One region of the Parabacteroides sp. Y3-G-102 genome, then DNA from elsewhere that is predicted to be linked to it. Evidence: riboswitches for the same ligand, from Rfam matches in the RefSeq annotation. Region 1 holds a riboswitch; each other region holds the start of a gene.
The links. A riboswitch is a leader RNA that binds a small molecule or an ion and turns the genes downstream of it on or off. The one in region 1 is predicted to bind cobalamin.
Positions count from the first base shown of each region.

Region 2: another riboswitch for cobalamin. It lies ahead of NBH16_RS15645 (sirohydrochlorin cobaltochelatase); the one in region 1 lies ahead of NBH16_RS17455 (TonB-dependent receptor).
Region 3: another riboswitch for cobalamin. It lies ahead of NBH16_RS12115 (ABC transporter substrate-binding protein); the one in region 1 lies ahead of NBH16_RS17455 (TonB-dependent receptor).

Region 1 covers NZ_JAMOKU010000039.1:31,805-38,713, reverse strand. Annotated here, with positions in the region: gene NBH16_RS17465 (anaerobic ribonucleoside triphosphate reductase) at 1-489, shown strand, start outside; gene nrdG (anaerobic ribonucleoside-triphosphate reductase activating protein) at 523-1,023, shown strand; cobalamin riboswitch at 1,064-1,272, shown strand; gene NBH16_RS17455 (TonB-dependent receptor) at 1,326-3,341, shown strand; gene NBH16_RS17450 (YncE family protein) at 3,338-4,492, shown strand; gene NBH16_RS17445 (hypothetical protein) at 4,502-5,782, shown strand; gene NBH16_RS17440 (DUF5074 domain-containing protein) at 5,779-6,909, shown strand, end outside.
Region 2 covers NZ_JAMOKU010000032.1:16,317-23,225, forward strand. Annotated here, with positions in the region: gene aspT (aspartate-alanine antiporter) at 1-1,508, opposite strand, end outside; cobalamin riboswitch at 1,594-1,791, shown strand; gene NBH16_RS15645 (sirohydrochlorin cobaltochelatase) at 1,920-2,837, shown strand; gene NBH16_RS15650 (TonB-dependent receptor) at 2,984-5,365, shown strand; gene NBH16_RS15655 (PepSY domain-containing protein) at 5,384-6,847, shown strand; gene cobJ (precorrin-3B C(17)-methyltransferase) at 6,904-6,909, shown strand, end outside.
Region 3 covers NZ_JAMOKU010000021.1:37,692-44,600, reverse strand. Annotated here, with positions in the region: gene NBH16_RS12130 (formate--tetrahydrofolate ligase) at 1-384, opposite strand, end outside; gene NBH16_RS12125 (hypothetical protein) at 778-1,290, shown strand; gene NBH16_RS12120 (precorrin-2 C(20)-methyltransferase) at 1,339-2,043, opposite strand; cobalamin riboswitch at 2,110-2,308, shown strand; gene NBH16_RS12115 (ABC transporter substrate-binding protein) at 2,372-3,535, shown strand; gene NBH16_RS12110 (iron chelate uptake ABC transporter family permease subunit) at 3,545-4,582, shown strand; gene NBH16_RS12105 (ABC transporter ATP-binding protein) at 4,584-5,597, shown strand; partial or broken gene NBH16_RS23555 (AraC family transcriptional regulator) at 5,784-5,882, shown strand; gene NBH16_RS12100 (DUF4906 domain-containing protein) at 6,452-6,909, shown strand, end outside.

The DNA of each region.
Region 1 (6,909 bases):
AGCGTACTGGCAACTCCGGCTGAAGGCTTGTCCGGCAAGTTCACGGGAAAAGATCGTAAGAAGTTCCGATCGCTTCCGGGTATCACGGATCGGGATTATTATACGAACTCTAATCACGTCCCGGTATATTACAAGTGCAGCGCCCGTCATAAAGCCGAAGTGGAAGCTCCTTATCATGATTTGACTCGTGGCGGCCATATCTTTTACGTAGAGATGGATGGCGACGCTACCCATAACCCCGAAGCGATCATGCGTGTCGTGGATATGATGGATAAATACAATATCGGATACGGTTCCGTAAACCATAATCGTAACCGTTGTCTGGATTGTGGCTACGAGAACTCCACCCCGAATCTGGAAGCCTGCCCAAAATGCGGCAGCAAACACTTGGACAAACTTCAACGCATCACCGGTTACTTGGTAGGAACCACCGACCGTTGGAACAACGCCAAGCTATCCGAGCTGAACGACCGCATCACCCACAACTAATTTTCAATTGTCAATTGTCAATTTTCAATTACCATGTTGTCTATCATAGATATCATCGAAGATACCACCGTAGACGGTCCGGGATTCCGGACCGCCATCTATGCGGCGGGTTGCCCGAACAAATGCCCGGGTTGCCACAACCCCGAATCATGGGACATCCATAAAGGAAAGAAAGTAAGAACGGAAGAGATCGTGGAGAAAGTGCTGGCTGACGAGTTCGCCAACGTCACCTTCAGTGGTGGAGATCCCATGTTCCAGCCGGAAGGCTTCACCGAGGTAGCCAAGGCGATCAAGGAAAAAAGCCAAAAGACGATCTGGTGCTACACGGGATATAAATTCGAGGACCTGATAAAGAACCCGGCACAAGCCGCCTTATTATCCTATATCGACGTATTGGTAGATGGCCGCTACAAACAAACCCTTCGGGATGAGAGCCTTTTATTCCGGGGAAGCAGCAACCAACGGTTAATTGACGTACAAGCTTCTTTAAATAAAAAGGAAATCGTAACATACAAGTACAACCCTTTCATTTAAGGAAATTCTCCAATTATAGCCCGGATATTAACAAGATTTCATACCTTTGTCCCGAATTGGTTCCGTTTCACCCAACCGGGGTTACGGATTAAATGGGAATCAGGTGTAATTCCTGAACAGTCCCGTTGCTGTGAAGCTCTATTTCAAACATTCCGGAAACACTTTCGCCACTGGTATATAAGGATATATATCGGGAAGGCTTTCGGGATGGGAGTCAGTCAGAAGACCTGCCAGTTAGGGAGAAGTCGTTCGCGAGGACAGAGCGGCTTGGTACGAATCATTTTCTAAACAGGTTTTAAATAATGGTGTTATCCTTTGCTAGAAAGGGATACCTCGCTTGCGTATTATCGATGCTGGCGATAGGTATGTCCCATGGACAAAGCAAACTCGACTCTATCCAACACTTGGACGAAGTTACGGTCACGGCCCGGAGTTTCAGCTTTAAAGAGGTAATTCCTTCCCAAAAACTATCGGGGAAAGAATTACAAAATTTGAACAGCCACACGGTAGCGGATGCTTTGCGCTACTTCTCGGGCGTCCAATTGAAAGACTATGGGGGCGTAGGAGGTATCAAGACCGTAAACATCCGAAGCATGGGAACGAACCATATGGGTGTTTTCTACGACGGTATCGAATTAAGCAACGCGCAAAACGGACAAGTAGACCTCGGAATGTATTCCTTAGACAATATCGAGGAGATTTCTTTATACAATGGCCAGAAGAGCGATATCTTCCAATCCGCGAAAGATTTCGGTGCGGCCGGTACGCTTTATCTGCGTTCTCGTCGTCCTCGTTTCGAAGAAGGAAAAACAACGAATATCCGTGCCACGATGAAAGTCGGTTCCTTCGACGTTATCAATCCCTCGGCCCTGTTCGAATATAAGATATCAGAAAACGTAGCCGCCTCTTTCAGCGCCGAATGGTTAAGCGGAAGCGGTAAATACAAATTTCGTTACCGCCGTATCAACCCTGCCGGAGAGATCGCTTACGATACGACCGCCGTCCGGGAAAACGGGGATATCAACGCCACCCGCCTAGAGGCCGGATTGTATGGCAAGATGAGCGACGGTACTTGGAATCTTAAGTTCTACAACTACAATTCCGAACGAGGTATCCCGGGGGCTATCGTAAACAACGTATGGCGACGCGGCGAACGAGTATGGGATACGAACTCTTTCATGCAAGGCTCCTATATCAAAGAAATCAATAGTAAATTCAAGACACAGGTCAATGCGAAATACGCTTTCTACCGTACGCATTATGTGAACAACGACGACAAGCTGATTCATGTAGATAACCTGTATAAGCAACGGGAGATTTACCTATCTTCCGCTAATGTCTACTCCATCCTCTCGAACTGGGATGTCTCTGCTTCTTACGACTTGCAATGGAACAAGATGAACGCCGATATGTATGGATTCGTTTACCCGGAACGCTTCACCAACCTCCTTTCGGTCGCTACGGCGCTCCGGTTAGGAAAAGTAAAATTACAGGCCAGCGGACTGGCGACTTTTATCAACGACCGTGTAGAAGAAGGCCCCGCACCGGAAGCCCGGCAAATCCTCACACCCGCCGTGTTCGCCTCCTATAAGCCGTTCGAGAAACAAGACTTTAATGTACGCGCTTTCTATAAACGGATCTTCCGCATGCCCACCTTCAACGATTTGTATTACGCCGATATGGGAAACTCCAAATTAAACCCGGAATACGTAACCCAATATGATGCCGGCTTCGCTTACACGAAAACATGGGAGAACCATCTTTTCTATCGCTTCAAGATACAGGCGGATGGTTATTACAACAAGGTGAAAGACAAGATCATCGCTTACCCCAAAGGCCAGCAGTTCCGTTGGACGATGCTGAATTTGGGTAAGGTAGAAATCAAAGGTATAGATGTCAGTACGGAAACGACCGTCAATCCGGTAAAAGATTTGTTCGTCACGCTACGCGTACAATACACCTATCAAAAGGCCCAAGACTTCACGGATCCCTCGGATACCTATTACGGAGATCAAATCCCTTATATCCCTTGGCATAGCGGCTCCGCCATCGCACAAGCCTCTTTCAAGGGATGGAACCTCAACTATAGTTTCATATATGTGGGAGAGCGGTATAACCAGCAGGAAAATATCAAATACAATTATACGCAACCGTGGTACACCAGCGACATCTCCTTGTCGAAAGATTTGAAATTCAAATTCGGACTTATCAAGGCTGCCGTAGAGGTAAACAACCTGTTAAGCCAAGACTACGACGTGATCCTGAATTATCCGATGCCGAAACGAAATTACAAAGTGTCTTTAACGATCGAGATATGAAAAGACATACATTATATATAATAGGTATCCTGATCGGTTGCGCTTTTTCATCCTGCCGTAAGATCGAGATCGTAGTTCCATCGGAATACGAGCTGGTCTCCGATGGTATCCACCCCGAGGCGAATCCTCAAGGGATGTATTTAGTGAACGAGGGGAATATGGGAAGCAATAAATGTACGCTGGATTATCTGGATTACGTGAACGGTTATTATATCCGTAACCTCTACTCGGAACGGAACCCAAACGTGGTCAAGGAGTTGGGCGATGTAGGCAATGATATCCAGATTTACGGAAGTAAGCTATATGTTGTAGTCAATTGTTCCCATAAAGTAGAAGTATTGGACGCCCGGACTTGTGAGCGGATCACGCAAATAGACATTCCTAACTGCCGGTACATCCGTTTTTACCGGGGAAACGCCTATGTAACCTCTTATGTCGGCCCCGTGCAAATCGACCCGAATGCTCCACAAGGAGCCGTATATCGGGTAGACACGACCAGCCTGAAAATAGACGCTAAAGTCATTGTCGGCTACCAGCCGGATGAATTAGAGATTTTGGGTGAATATATCTACGTAGTGAATTCCGGAGGCTATCGTGCCCCGGAGTACGACAATACGGTTTCCGTCATCGAACTAAACCGTTTCAAGCAAGTCCAAAAGATTCCGGTAGGGATCAATCTGCACCGTATCCGTGCGGATAAATACGGTAAATTATGGGTAACTTCTCGGGGAGATTACGATACGGTACATTCCAACCTGTATGTACTGGAAAAGCGAAAAGGATATAATGAGATGGTGGTTACCGATACCCTGAATATCCCTTGCTCCAACCTTTGCATCAGCGGAGATTCCCTCTTCTATTACAGTACGGAATGGAACGTGAATACGCAGAGTAACAGCATCTCGTACGGAATCATAGATGTCCGTACCAAAGAGGTGATCAGCACGAACTTTATCACCGACGGTAGCGAGAAAGACATTCGTATCCCATACGGGATCATGGTCCATCCCTATACGAAAGACATCTTCGTCACCGATGCCAAGAATTACGTATCCAGCGGGACCCTCTATTGCTACGATAAGAACGGGATACGAAAATGGGGCGTACGTACCGGGGATATCCCCGCCCATATGGTTTTCCTTTATAAATAGAACAGCGTTATGAGACAAGTTTTATATCTATTCATTTCAGGTTTCCTAGCATTTCTATCCTGTACCCAAGACAAGATACAGATGGTTAGCTTGGGTATCGATGATGTCTATTATCTGCCCCGCATGAAAACCTATCTACTCAGCCCGGCCTTTACCGGCGACGAGTATCGGTGGACACTGCACCGGAACGGGACGGACTCTCTCGTATCTACCGAACGTTCTTATATCTTCCTTGCGAAAGATACGGGCACCTATCAGATGACCTTCGAGATCATCGATAAGGAGACCCCCTATAAGCACGATTTTCGTTTCGAGGTGATGCAGGAGGATATAGAGTACAGTCCTTACCTATCCAAGGTATACGACTTTTGTCCCGCACCGGGTCAGTTCGTCAATACGATGCCCGAATACGAGGAAGGCGATACGAAAGAAACCATCCTGAAAAAGGTAGAGGAGAATATCTCCGGTACGAATGACGTGATGATCTCCCTCGGAGGATACGGAGGATACGTTATCTTCGGCTTCGACCATACGGTCATCAACGTCAAAGGGAAGAAGGACTTTATGATCCTTGGGAACTCTTTCTATTCCGACCTGCCGGAATATCAAGAGAAAAAGGGAGGCAGCTGCGAGCCCGGTATTGTCATGGTCTCTTTCGACACGAACCTGAACGGCTTACTGGACGATGAATGGTACGAACTGGCCGGTAGTGAATACTATAAACCGGAAACCATCAAGAATTATCGCATTACCTATGATCGTCCAGATCCCAACAAGATCCCCGAGCCAGACATGGGCCAGCAATGGAGTGACGCTACTTATGTACCATGGAAAGATAATCAAGGCAATACCGGTTATATAGCGAAAAATATATATCATACGCAAAGTTATTATCCGAAATGGATTGAAGAGAATTCCTTGACTTTCTCCGGTACCCGGTTAAAGGATAACGCTACGGACGAGAGTGATACGGGTAAATACTACGTACTCTATTCGTATCCATGGGGATACGTGGATAACCATCCGAACGATTACAAGGATCTGAACAGCTTCGATATCGAATGGGCCGTGGACGCGGAAGGCAATAAGGTGGAATTACCCGGCGTGGACTTTATCAAGGTATACACGGCGGTAAACCAATATTGCGGTTGGATCGGAGAGACCTCGACGGAGATTATCCGTGCGCAGGATTTACACATCGCCACCCCTTCCATCATCGTACCCGATCCGGTAAGCGAACAAATGAAATTACAATACGATCAAGCAATCTTAAAAATAAAAGGCTTATGAAAAAGACGATTACCTTACTTCTCTGTACGTTCGCCACGAGCGGCCTAATGGCCCAAGGCAATACCTCATGGATCGCCGCCGGCATCGATCGGGTCCAAATGAGGGATGTACCGTCACAATCTTCCATCCTGCGTTCCACGGATATGGATTACAGTCAAGGTACATTTATCGTAAACGAGGATTGGTACGGCCATCAGAACAGTACCGTCAATTTCCTTACTCAAGATGGAGAATGGCACTATCGTGTCTTCCAGACCGAGAATCCGGGGCATGAGTTAGGATGTACCACGCAATTCGGTACGATCTATGGCGATAAGTTCTACCTAGTCTCTAAGCAAGAACGAGATCCCGGGGCAAAAATCACCGGAAGCCGGTTTGCCGTATGCGATGCCAAGACCATGAAGGTGATCAAGGAATTCAAGTATATCGCCCAAAACGCCGAGGGCAAATCCATAGCCGACGGCCGTTCCTATCTTCCGGTAGACGAGCACAAAGGCTATATAGGAACCAGCAACGGTATCTGGATCTACGATAGCGATAAGATGGCGATCGGCAAACAAATAGAAGGTTCCGGAAATCCGAACGCCGATGGATACGGTGAGTTGTATTATGCCCAGATCGGTACCATGGTACGTGCTAACGACCTTGTCTTTGCCGTCCATCAACAATATGGTTTATTAATAATAGATCCGAAAACCGATAAAATTATCCGTACCATCGCCGCCCCGATCGAGAAAGAGACTGTAAAAGGGCTAGAGAAGGAGATTCAACGAGGTTTCGGCTCTATCGTTCAATCCAAGGATGGTACGCTCTGGATCAGCATGACCCAGAATACGGCCGGGGATGGTTCCGCCTTGGAATATATGCTGAACTTGAACCCCTATACCTTTAAGGTGGACACGGTAAAGATCCCGTTAAGCGAGACCATCGGTGTCGTTCCAAACTCTTGGTACGCATGGACCGCCGACGGTTTCTGCGCCAGTGCCAAAGAAAATAAGATTTACTGGAACGGACAACCGAAAGAAGGCAGTTGGTTCACGGGGTATCAAATCTGTGGGTATGATATTGACAAGAAACAATTCTTCCAGCTAATCGACCTCCGAAAACAGGACTGGGATTGGCGCTTG
Region 2 (6,909 bases), on a different contig from region 1:
CGTCCCATCAGAATACCGATGATAAGCGGGATAGATGTCGCTAAAGCACCGATAATAAATAAACTTATACCGACTTCCTTCAATCCGGTCACGAAACTGGGACCCGCCGTGATACCGACTACGGCGATAAACATATTCAATCCCAAATTATTTAATATCCAGACGGAAGGCTCCGGAATACGCCCGAAGGTCGGATGCTTAGAACGAAGCCATCCAAAGACGAGCCCGGCTATCAAAGCACCTCCACTCGTACTTAGGCTAATCGGGACACCCCCGAAATGAATCGCGAGCGAACCTAAAATTCCCCCTAAGAAAATACCGATACCCACGAAAATCAAATCGGTCTGATTGGTTGGGCGATCGGGATATCCTAAAGCCGTCGCCGCTTTATTTACCTCTGATTTCATGCCTACCAATTCCAGCATATCACCGGAATCTATCACCGTAGCGGCCAAGACCGGGATATTGATACCCGCACGCCTTACGGACTTGATGCTAACACCATGCATGAACGATTGATTGCGTAAATAGCAGATCTTTTTCCCCACGTATTCCTTATGGATCACTAGTACGGGTAACGTCTCTGCCGGAAAATCGAGCAATTCAATGTCATTGACCTCGTCGCCAATCCAGTTCTCCTCTCCGATCACGAATTCCCGGCGACCGCTTAGGACAACCTCATTTCCGGTATGTAAAACCAAATCCGGTTTAACATCGGTTACTACATTATTAATACGGACACGCTCCACGAACAAATGCCGTCCCAATTGGTCTAAATACACCTCCAACTGCTTTACGCTTTTGCCATCCTTGAACCATTCATTACTAATCTTATAGGCCCGGAAAGTTACCGGACGGGCGGCAGGCATAAAGCCCGGTTGCTCGCTCTCGTCGTTATTTCCCATTTTAGCCTCTAGCTCTTTACACGCTTTTTTCACGTAGTCGAGTCCTCCTAAAAGACGTGGCCCGATATCACTCACTAACCATGCGGATCCTGCCGTACCGAAAATATAAGTTACCGCATAGGCCACGGGCATTACATTTACCATAGCACTTTTATCCGTATCGCTAATATTCATCTGTCCGATCGTATCTTCGGCAACTCCTAATACTGCCGACATCGTCTGGGAGCCCGCCAATAATCCTGCGGCCTCGCCTGCGTTATATCCCATAAGTTTCGCTAACAAAAAAGGAGCGATCAAACAAAATATACACATGACGGCGGCGAAAAGCATTTGAGGAAGACCTTCCTTTTTCAATCCCCGGAAGAACTGTGGCCCAACGCTATATCCTACAGCGAAGAGGAACATCAAGAAAAAGACGGACTTTAACGGTCCGCTTATATCGATTTTTAATTGCCCGATCAATACACCGACCAATAATACGCTGGTAACCGTTCCCAGCGTGAACTTCTTTATCTTAAACTTGCCAATCCAGAAACCGAGAGCTAAGGTTATGAAAATAGCTAGCTCCGGATAATGTTGAAGTAAATTAGTTATCCATTCCATATCTATTTATTTGATGTTAAACAAAAAAGATGCTATTGGAACAGGGATTCTTTGAAAGATGTTGTTACTTTTCGGGATTATTTATATAAATTTGCGACCGCTTAGGTGATAGAGTTTGTCTACCGACAACTCTATAAAAGGGAATCCGGTTAGAATCCGGAACAGTGCCCGCTACTGTGAAGCTCTTGAAAAGGAAAGCGTTCTGCTATGCCACTGTCTTAAGAAAGATGGGAAGGTTGCTTTCCGAGCCAGTCAGGAAACCTGCCAAGCGAAGTAATGATTAATTCCTCCCGGGGTCAGGAGTAATTAAGAGGATAGAAATATCACCTATATCTAAAAGATGTTGGAGACGTAATAATACGTTGTCTCCGTGGGATTGATATGTAATCTAATTATTAATATATTCATATGATGAGGAAACACTTACTATCTTTCTTCTTGCTGGTCATCAGCCTAGTTTGTCGTGCGCACGATGGCGAGAATTTTGTAGCATCCGATTTATTCGCCTCTTTACAACCGGGCGATAAGGCCGCTTTATTGATGGTACATTTTGGAACAACCCATGATGATACCCGTGCCTTGACAATCGACGCGATCAATCAAAAAGCGAAAGAAGCTTTCAAAGATGTTGAGTTGCGTGAGGCATGGACTTCTCGCATTGTAATGCGCCGCTTAAAAGCTCGTGGCGTAGAGAAACTGAACCCGATCGAGGCCTTGGAAAAATTAAAGACTGATGGTTATACACATGTCTTGATCCAATCCACGAATATAATCGAAGGTATCGAGATGGAATCCTTACGTAAGGATGTTGCCACCATGAAATCTTCTTTCAAGGAGATTCGTATCGGTAATCCTTTATTGTATACACCGGAGGATTATGAGGCGGTAATCGTCGCTATCACAAAAAATGGGGCGAAAGAAGGCGCTACTTTATTGGTAGGCCATGGCACTTATACTCCGGCGACGGCTCAATATGCCATGTTGGATTATATGTTGAAGGAGAAGGGATTCAAGGATTATTCCGTAGGAACCATCGAGGGCTATCCTACTTTTGATACGATGGTAGCCCAAGTAAAGGCCAATGGAACGAAGAAAGTCTTGTTGATGCCATTTATGTTTGTCGCCGGAGACCATGCGAAAAACGATATCGCCGGTGATTGGAAAGAGGAACTGGAAAAGAAAGGCTACGAGGTAAGCGTATTTATGGAAGGTCTGGGACAGAATCCGGATATTCAGAAGATCTTCATCGAACATGCCCGTTTCATGGCTAAACATAAGATGATCGATATCGTTGATAAGAAGAAAGCTTATGCGGTAGAGAAGGACTAAAAAAGTTCTCCAAATCTATGTTTTATTCCTTTCGGAAGAAAAAGTAATTCCTTCCGAAAGAAACTAAATTTTCATTCGAAGGAAAATGGAATTTCTTTCGAAAGGGATTTCACATGCATACAATAAACAGTTATAATGCTAAATATATGAAAAGAGTTTTGACAATCTTACCGTTGACAGCCTTATGTATCAGTACGATGCAGGCACAACACAAGAATGAGTACACGAATTTCGCCGATACGACATTCAATATTCAAGAAGTCGTAGCGACCGCCGCACGCAAGCCACGTCCACAAATCACGAAGTTGGACGTACCTATGAAATATCTTCCTATTTCAATTAATAGCATTACGGCGAGTAGTTTGGAGTTGCGAGGTATCCGTAATATCCAAGATGCGGTACGCTTTATGCCGGGCGTACGATTCCAGACATCTTATGGCGCATTTCAACAATTGTCGATCCGTGGTTTCGATCATTCTATCATGATGATAGACGGTATCCGCGATGAACGTTCGGCAATAAACAACTCTTATCCCGTACCCGATCTATCCTGTATCGAGTCTATTGAATTATTAAAGGGACCGGCTTCTGTACTTTACGGACATTCAGCCGTAGGTGGAACCTTGAATATCGTTCGTAAATCCCCGTCAGAGAAACAGAGCGTTAATGCTCGATTGGCCTACGGTAGTTACGAGAATAAAGAGGCGACACTTGGCATGGGCGGTAAATTGGTCGGTCCGGTCAATTATTACGCCAATGTCAACTTTTCCGATCAAGAGGGCTGGCGTGATAATGGCAACCGTCGCTTTTCCGGTTATCTGGCATTGCAAGCTAAAATGACGGAACGTGACATATTAGATGTTCGCGGAGGTTTTAACCGCGACTTCTATGGGACGGAGATCGGTCTTCCCGATTTAATGGCAAATGATGTATATAATGTGCAAACAGGACAGTTATATCTCCATAAAAATGAGATGCTACCGGGACTTGACCGTGAGGCTCGCTACAATAACGAGTCCGACTTTATGAAGAATCACGCATGGAACGTATCGACGCAATACACACATACTTTTTGGAACGGCGCGAAACTAACAGATCGCCTTTCTTACAATAACGACGATATCAACTATTTTGGGACGGAAGCCCTCGACTATCTCGAAAGTGATGATCCGATCTATGATCATTATTATATGAAAAACGGCCAGAAAAAATATATCTGTTTGGACAGTGTATATCTTTCTTTCCCGCTTCGCTTCTCCCATATAGCCAAGACGGTAGCCAATACGCTCGAGCTAAGCGGTAAATTCAGGACGGGTGAGATAAAGCATACGTATATGGGAGGTTACTCTTTCGTCGCCTTGAATCGTACCAGCTATTCGGGCTATAATTTAGGAGATGATGTTCAGGGTCCCGGCCTTTATTCGCATGTATCCGTTTATGATCCGCATAGCATGGGATATATGACCAGTAAATTCTCGAAAGCAACGGTTACGCATCATTATTCCAACAGCCTTTATCTTCAAGATATGGTTGAGTTCAACGAGCAATGGAAGGTATTAGCCGCTCTACGTTACGACTTTTTCCGTTATATGTCCGCCAGCGCTACAACTCCTACCGGACGACGTGAGTATGAGGAGCATTCAAGCTTCAATATGATAAAGAATAAGGCGTTGACTTATCGTTTCGGAGCGGTCTATCTGCCCCATCCGAATACATCCATTTATGCGTCTTTCGCCTCTTTCTTCAAGCCGATCCGTACGTTCTATCAAGATAACGTCATTTATGTAGGAGGTGATGGAAATCGTTTCGAGCCTGCTCGCAATGAGGAAGTATTTAAGCCGGAGAAAGGATACCAAGCCGAGGTGGGTCTTAAATATCAATTGAACAATATATTAAGCGCCAATGCCAGCTTGTTCTATATCCGGAAGATGAACAGTACGGCTACGTTGACCAACAACTATCAAGAGGAAGTAAACGGCGAGACTACCACGATGAGTGTAATCGGACAGGTGGGTGTACAAGATTCCAAAGGTTTTGATTTTGATGTCACTCTTTCTCCGGTAAGCACCTTAGCGCTGACGATCGGTTATGGATTGAACGACTCCAAGATCCGGGAGATGAAAGAAATAAAGGATCCGGAATTGATCGAGGCTATCTATGGCAATAACCCGGATGAGACAAAGCAACAATTGAATAGCCAAGAAGGAAACTGGCAGAGCAACGTACCGAACCAGACTTTCTACGCATACGGCAGTTATACCATCCCTCGGGGTGTCTTGAAGAATCTGGAATTTCACTTGAGTAGCAGTTATACCGGTAAAGTATACCGTAATACATCTAACAACTCTTGGTTCGATCCGTATTGGGTAACCGATTTCGGTATGTCTTATTTGTTGAACAACAATATTCACCTTACATTCAACTTGAATAACTTGTTTGACAACAATTATTATAACCAAGCGCTCGGACAACAGATGGTGCCAAGCATGCCTCGTAATTTCCAAGTGGCTATCTCCTATACATTATAATATATAGAACATACGCTCATGAATCTATTGACAAAGATCATGCAATTTATACACAGGATACTGGGCACGGCACTCAGTATCCTGTTCCTCGTTTGGTTCCTATCGGGATTGGTAATGATCTACCATACGTTCCCGCGAGCGGACCGGGCCGATAAACGGGCGAAGATGGATATTCTCTCTCCGGAGAATCTTCCTTCGTTAGACCAGATAGAGAAACGTTTACCGCAGAACGAGCGGATAAACCATGTTACCTTAAACAGCTATTTGGGACAAACTGTTTTTCATCTCCGGACGGAGAAAGGGAGCTATGATATTCCTGCCGACTCGACGGAAAGATTACCCGTAATCGACTGGAATCATATCCAACGTGTGGCATCACTATGGAATACCTCTTCCATAGCGAAGGTAGATTCCTTGTACACCTTGGACCAATGGATTCCATTCGGTCGTTTAAAAGAGGAATTTCCGATCTATAAATTCCATTTCGCCGATCCGGAACGACATGAATTATACATATCCTCTAAATCCGGGGAGGTTTTGCAATATACGGATAAAAACAGTCGTTTCTGGGCTTGGCTCGGGGCGATCCCTCATTGGGTCTATTTCACTTCCTTGCGGCAAGACGCTGAATTATGGATAAAGGTAGTTGTCTGGTTATCCGGAATCGGGTGCGTTATGTGTATCGCCGGGATCTATTTAGGAATACGGGATTTCCGGTTAGCGAGGAGACGTCATTTGATTTCCCCTTATAAGAAGTTCTGGTATAAATGGCATCATATTCTTGGGGTGTTATTCGGTTTATTCGTCCTCACCTTCTGCTTTAGTGGTATGATGTCTTTAGCTCGTGTACAGGATTGGGGGTTGAAAGCCAAGCTCGATATAAACCCGGTTCAAGAACTGCGGAAGATGGCTCCTTCCCCACTCGATTATCCGTTGGATTACAGGGCGGTCATACAAGCCTATCCCGGCCAGATCCGTCAATTGGAATGGAGTAGTTTTGGTGATATACCCTTTTACATCGTACAAACAGACACGAAGGATATTGTCGTGAACGCAAATAAGAGTGACGGGATATCTTTATTGAACCTGCGACCGGAAGAAATCCGTTCCGTATTGTCTCAGATACATGGTATCGGGACCACGGCTGATATCAAACTGTTGGATGCTTATGATACGTATTATATCTCACGAAAAAGGAATTTAGAACTCCCGGTCTGGAAAGTATCTATTCAAGACGTGGATAATAGTTGTTATTACATTAATCCCCGTAATGGACAATACCGTTATGTAAATACGCCGTCTCGTTGGAACCATTGGATGTATCCGGCATTGCATAGCTTGAATCTGAAATTCTTGGTAGATCATCCGGTCTTATGGAATATCGTGATGTGGGGAACCATGTTGGGAGGCACGTTCGTTTCCTTATCCGGTGTATGGCTTGCGATAAAATATATCAGGCGAAAAGCGAGAAGAAAGAAGTAAAGCCTGTATATTTGTATTATATTTATTGAGAACATTGTATTATAAAATAGATTTGAATGAAT
Region 3 (6,909 bases), on a different contig from region 1:
ATCCCCTGTAAAATGCAAGTTGATGTTTTCCATAGGAAGCACTTGGGCATATCCACCTCCGGCAGCACCACCTTTCATGCCGAAACACGGGCCAAGAGACGGCTCACGTAAAGCGACCACCGCTTTCTTCCCTATTTTATTCAGACCTAAAGCCAGACCGATCGAAACCGTAGTCTTTCCGATTCCCGCTTTAGTGGGAGTGATAGCGGTCACTAAAATTAAATTATGCTGGTCCATTTGCTTTTTATCGATCAAATGGATAGGAACCTTGGCAATATACCTGCCATAATTTTGTACTTCCTCACGAGGGATACCTAACGTTGTCGCAACTTCCTTAATTTTACGCAAGTCTGTTTCTCTTGCTATCTCAATGTCCGATTTCATGTGCTTTATGTAAGTTTATATAGTTTGAACAAAGTAAATCTAATTTATTATAATAACAAAATGATACGGAACAAGGTTTTCCCCCTTTATGGAATAATAAGATTGTGTTATTTTGATATTTTTGTGCGAAGATGGCGATGATCTTGCTTTTTGTGATAGCTGTTAGGCTTGAAATTAAACTTTTTGTAAAGTGAACTTTGCAAAAATCATACGTTTTGCTTGTCGCACTCTTAAAGAATTATAAAATAGTCTTTAAAATTATCCATCTATGATAATTTGATTAATTTTGTGGTGTCGCAACGATAAAAAGAAAGATAAAATGATTTGAGTGTGATAAATTGAAACAGATAAGAGATTAATAACATTAGCAATATAATATGTAAATTTAAGGTTATGTCAACAGTAAGATTTAGTCAGGTTACATTTGCTACTAAATCGTGGGTAGCAGAAGCATGGGAAAAGATGGTAGTGGAATTGTTTAGCGGCCGTGTCGTAGCGGAAGTCAAACAATTGGATGAAGTATGTGAATCAAAGTGGGAAGTAGAATTGAAGAAGCTTCAAAACGAGGTTCATTCTTTATGTCATCATGCGATCCATCAATTGCTCCCGATAGCCGGCTCTTATCAACAGGCATTACTGGATGACGTTGCCCAAGCCTATACGGTATACGCTCCGGAAGAAGCAGAGTCTATCTTCAACCGGGGAAACCAAGCGATCGAGGATATCAAAGGGCATGTATCGGGTATTCGCTACAACGCTTGTAAAATGCGTGAGGCGAACCGTAAAGTAAGCGAGTTGGAAGATATGCACGCAAAAGCGATCATGTACCATAATTCAGTGAAACCTTATATGGATACACTTCGTTTCCATATCGATCAGCTTAAGCATATATTGCATGTAGCGTAATAAGATGGGCTGTCCGGGTTTGGTTACTCTCCGGGCAGCCTTCTTCTTTTAGCGAGGTTGGATAATCAGTAGGGAGAAATAGGGGAAATCCTTGGAATGTATAGTGGCGATATCAGTAGTATAATATTCTTTTCCTGTTCCTACATTCTCGAAATAATGAAAAACCGCCTTATCCGCATACTGCCGGATACAAGTATGAATAGCCTCTTGGCAACCCGGTAATTTCATGATGACGATGATCATTCCATTTTCTATTTTTGCCGAAAGTTCATCGAACGACGCAGTCCCGGGGATTACATTAATTTGCTCCTCTTGTTTTACGATATGTATCCCGGCCAAGGCACCTGCCGCTATAAATGCCGGAATTCCTGCGATTCGATCTACCGGGATTCCTGCTTCCTCGAATTTATCGTATACATATTGTATAGATGAATAAAAACCAGCGTCTCCCTCGGCGACGATCACGATTTGTTTTCCTTTCAAATATTCAGCTTGGGCATCCAGAAACAATTCGTTATAAGCGTTTAACGCATCTGTCCGTTCCTTACTCATTGGCAAAATAAACGGATGGATCAAGGATTCGTCTACCTCAATAGCTTTCAATATATCCGTCGCCCGAGATATGATTCCATGCTTGCCTTGTGTAGCAGGACAATAGATAATATCAGCCTTTTGTAATGTTTTAAGCCCTTTCAGCGTAATTAATTCCGGATCACCGGGACCTAATGAGACGAAGTGAATAGGATGATTCATGTGTATCTGTTTTTATTTGAAACGCAAAAGTCCTTAAAATTGCGGATGTATACAAATATTCTTACTACTTTTGTCGCTGTAACAGGCTCCGCTTATCTCTTTTTCCGGGAGGCGGATTAAAAGGGAACCGGGTGAGAATCCCGGACAGACCACGCTGCTGTGAACTTCTAAACATTCGGACAATACCTTGGCCACTGGTTTCGTAATCGGGAAGGCGTCCAGAATGGAAGTAAGTCAGAAGACCTGCCGGTTCATAAATAAATGTTGCTGTCCCGTGGAGCAGGACGAGAGTAACTGTCAATGATCAACTGTCAATTAAACAAGGATTATGAATAAGTTTATAGCGGGTGGATGCTTGCTTTTATCGGTATTGACTTTATCATGTACTTCAGGTATCCGTGAAAAAGGAGAAATAGGGAAGACGGCTTCCGTAGAGCAATCCGCATTCTCGCAAGAGCAGGTTAAGCCTTTATACGCCCAAGGATTCAAGCTTACCTATGCGGATCAATATGTCTTGGCTGATATTCAAGATCCTCAAAACGAGGAAAGCACCACGTTTCATTATGCGTTCGTAAAAAGAGGTTCGAAACCCACGGGGATTCCCGTTGATTATACGATGATAGAGCTTCCCATCCGAAGCGTTATCTGTATGACTTCCCTGCAATTATCGAATTTTATTAAATTGGGTGCTTTGGATAAGGTCGTTGGGATTACCAGTACACGGCATTTGTTCAATAAAGAGATGAACGAACGCCTGAAAGAAGGTAAAACCGCAAAGATCGGTATAGAGGGAAATTTCGATAACGAGGTTATCATGAGTATGAATCCTGATTTGATCCTTGTATCGCCATTCAAGCGGGGAGGCTATGAGACGCTGAAAGACGTGGGTATCCCCTTGATTCCCCATTTGGGTTATAAGGAGACTACGCCATTGGGACAAGCTGAATGGATCAAGTTCATAGGCTTGTTGTTAGGGGTAGAGAAAGAGGGCAATGAGCGTTTTGCCGCCATTGAGAAGAGGTATAATGAATTAAAGGAACTTACGGCGGATGGCAAGGTTAAAAAACGTCCGATCGTTTTTAGTGGCGAGTTACGGGGTGGAAACTGGTATGCCGTAGGAGGAAAGAGTTTCTTGGCACAGCTTTTCAAGGATGCCGGCGCTGATTATTTCTTGAAAGACGATGAGCGATCCGGTGGTGTTACATTAGACTTCGAGACGGTCTATAACCAAGCGGACGATGCTGATTACTGGCGTATCGTGAATAGTTTCCCGGGAACGTTTAGCTATGAGGCATTGAAAGAGCAAGATCCTCGTTATGCGGATTTCCGTGCGTTCCGGGAGAAAGGGATTATCTATTGTAATATGAAGAACACGCCGTTTTATGAGAGTATGCCGACAGAACCGGAGATCGTCCTAGCGGATTTGCTTCATATCTTTCATCCGGATTTATTACCGGATCATGAGCCGGTCTATTATTCTCGACTTAAATAAGGAACACTGATGAGACATTCAAATACCCTATGGATGCTGGCGATTGTCACGGCTATTTTTGTTCTAATCTTTTTGAATTTGGTGTTGGGGTCAGTCTCTATTCCTCTTCAATCGGTTTGGCATATTATCTGGAATTCAGGAAATGAGCCTATTACATGGCAGAATATTATCTGGAAATCCCGACTACCACAGGCATTGACAGCGTTGGTAGCGGGAGCAGGCTTATCCATCAGCGGCTTACAGATGCAAACCGTTTTCCGTAATCCATTGGCCGGACCTTCGGTCTTAGGTATCAGTTCGGGAGCGAGCATGGGTGTCGCTTTTGTGGTGTTGTTAAGCGGTAGTTTAGGGGGCGTTGCCTTGAGTAAACTTGGTTTTATGGGGGAGATCGCCTTATCGATAGCGGCCGTGATCGGTTCCTTATCCGTGATGGCGCTGATCGTGTATGTTTCCCAAAAGGTAAAAGGAAATGTCACGTTGTTGATTATCGGTGTGATGATCGGTTACGTGGCAAACGCCGTGATCGGTGTACTTAAATTCTTTAGCGTCGAGGAGGATATCCGTGCATACGTGATTTGGGGATTGGGTAGTTTCGCCCGTGTTTCCGGTAATCAGATGACGTTGTTCGTGATTCTTATGACAATCTTGATCCCTCTCTCGTTCCTGCTTATCAAGACCATGAACTTGATGCTTCTTGGGGATAGCTACGCACGCAATTTGGGACTTAATATCAAGCGGGCCCGTTTGTTGGTTATCACCTCGGCCGGGGTCCTTACGGCGATTGTCACGGCTTATTGCGGACCTATTATCTTCTTGGGGCTAGCCGTTCCGCATTTATGCCGGGCCATATTTCAAACTTCCGACCATCGGATTTTAATGCCTGCGGTCTTATTCGCAGGTGCGGCGTTGGCGTTGATCTGTAATTTGATCGCCCGTATGCCGGGGTTCGAGGGAGCGTTACCTGTCAACTCGGTAACCGCTTTAGTAGGTGCTCCTGTAGTGGCTTCGGTATTATTTAGAAAACGAAAGAATGAATTGAACGAGTAAGATGAAACAAGATACGATTCATATTAACGGACTTTCGATCGGTTACCATTCTAAGAGTAGTACAAAGCTGGTAGCTAAAGGTATACACTCTACGATCTATAGTGGTGAATTAACCTGTTTGCTGGGTGCTAACGGGGTGGGGAAGTCTACTTTATTGCGCACGTTATCGGCTTTCCAACCTAAATTAGATGGGGAAATATTGGTCCTAGGAAAAGATATAGATGCTTATTCCGATAAGGAATTGAGCACCACGATCGGTGTCGTGCTGACCGATAAATGTGAGATCCGGAATATGTTGGTACGGGAATTGGTCGGGATGGGACGTAGCCCGTATACCGGCTTCTGGGGCAAGTTGAGCAAGGATGATAAGCGGATCGTGGAAGAATCCATCGCCCTTGTCCGCATTGAGGAACTAGCATCCCGCATGGTCCATACCTTATCGGATGGAGAACGCCAGAAAGTGATGATCGCTAAGGCGCTCGCTCAGGAGACTCCGGTTATTTACTTGGATGAACCTACCGCATTCCTTGATTTTCCCAGCAAGGTAGAGATTATGCAATTACTCCATCATCTAACCCGGAAAACGAATAAGACGATATTTATGTCCACTCACGATTTGGAGCTGGCTCTCCAGATATCGGATAAGATCTGGTTAATGGACAAAGCGAATGGTATCTCTACCGGTACCCCCGAGGATTTGGCATTGAGTGGTCATCTAAGCAATTTCTTCGCCCGGAAAGGGATTGTTTTCGATAAGGATACCGGATTATTCCGTATAGATAATCAATTCTCCCGACAGATCCGCCTCGTTGGACATGGCCAGAAATACGCTATGGTGCGTAAAGCGCTCCAGCGAAACGGAATTTTGGCGAATCGGGAAGTGGAATCGAATATCTGGATTGAGACTGGCGATTTAAAGACCACCCACTTTATCATCCATGAGACTTCCGGCGGTACCTATATCACCCAAACGATAGAAGAATTACTTGCCTATTTTGATACTGAAAAATCATAACTATGAAATTTTCAATTCATAACTATGTTTTTCTTCATTCATAGTTATGAATTTTTTCCATTCAAATCCATTGTTTTAAAGTAAGCTAGCTTCGTCGGCTTTCCTGTAATTGCTTGAAAGATACATACAACTTTAATTCCACCATTCCTGTCACTTCTACGGCTGTGTGGAGTACAGGTGTTGTATAAGCATACGAAATCACTGATTACAGACAATATAAAACTCCTACTTGATTATTGTGAGCGGTTCTATGACCGTCAATTCGAAACGCGGGAGAATGTGAATCAATTCAACGTCATGTAACAATATGAAGTTTGCATGTATGGATCTTTACACGGTTCTTCCGTCGGGAATCGTGCTAGCTCGTGCGTGCCTTTCCGGACAGTAAGTCCTAAATGTTAAATGAGTAGTGAGATGTAAAGAGACAAACGGTAAAAAAAACGATAATGTAAAATGAATCGAAAAATAGAAGTGATTGAGAATAAAGAAGTAGGGAGAAAAAAAATGTCTCTTTCTTACGTAGAAAGAGACAACTTTCAGAATGACGGATAAATATCCGTTTTCGGGTGTAAAAGTAGCTCAAATTGCTGATAAAGGCAAGGAGAGTGCTTAAATCTTTTATCAAAATTTAAAAAGACAAACAATAGTGAGCCGTCGAGCGTGACGTGCCTTGTCCTATTAACATTTCCAAGGGATTGAAAAACAGCGGATAAAGAGCGATTTCTCTTTATTGTCTCTTTCTACGTAAGAAAGAGACAGCGTGTTTGAAGCAAAAAAATGTGAAATGTAGTAGTGAAAAAGCACGTGCAGGTATGGAGGTCATAGGAATAAAATTACAAAAAGCAGTATTGATCATGATGTCAATAGTATGGATGTTAGGAATGTCAAGTTGCGAGGATCGTCTCGATACGCCCCGTCCATCTACGGGTGGAGGCAAGACGGTGGAGGTATCCTTATGCGTGGGTATCGCCGACGAGGTGGATGCCGGCTCTTTGGAGGCTGGACCACCCACGACTAAGGTCATAGGGAGCGGTGGAAAGGCAGGCTTCGACGTGCGGTTGGTACCCGCCAGCCGTACCAAGGCTGGGGGAGACGATGCTTTGGCTACCGTCAAGCCGGATAAACTTTACGGCTTGGAGGTCTGGCAATATGATACGAACGGTAATTTCAAGTCGGGGAAAGGGCTAAGCATTGGAGATGTAGAGATCGGTTCCTCATTCACGGTAACCTTGGATGCCTTGACCGATTGCCAATTGGTGATAATCGCCCGAGGCAAAAAAAATTCCACCTACACAGTCGGATCCCTTAGCGG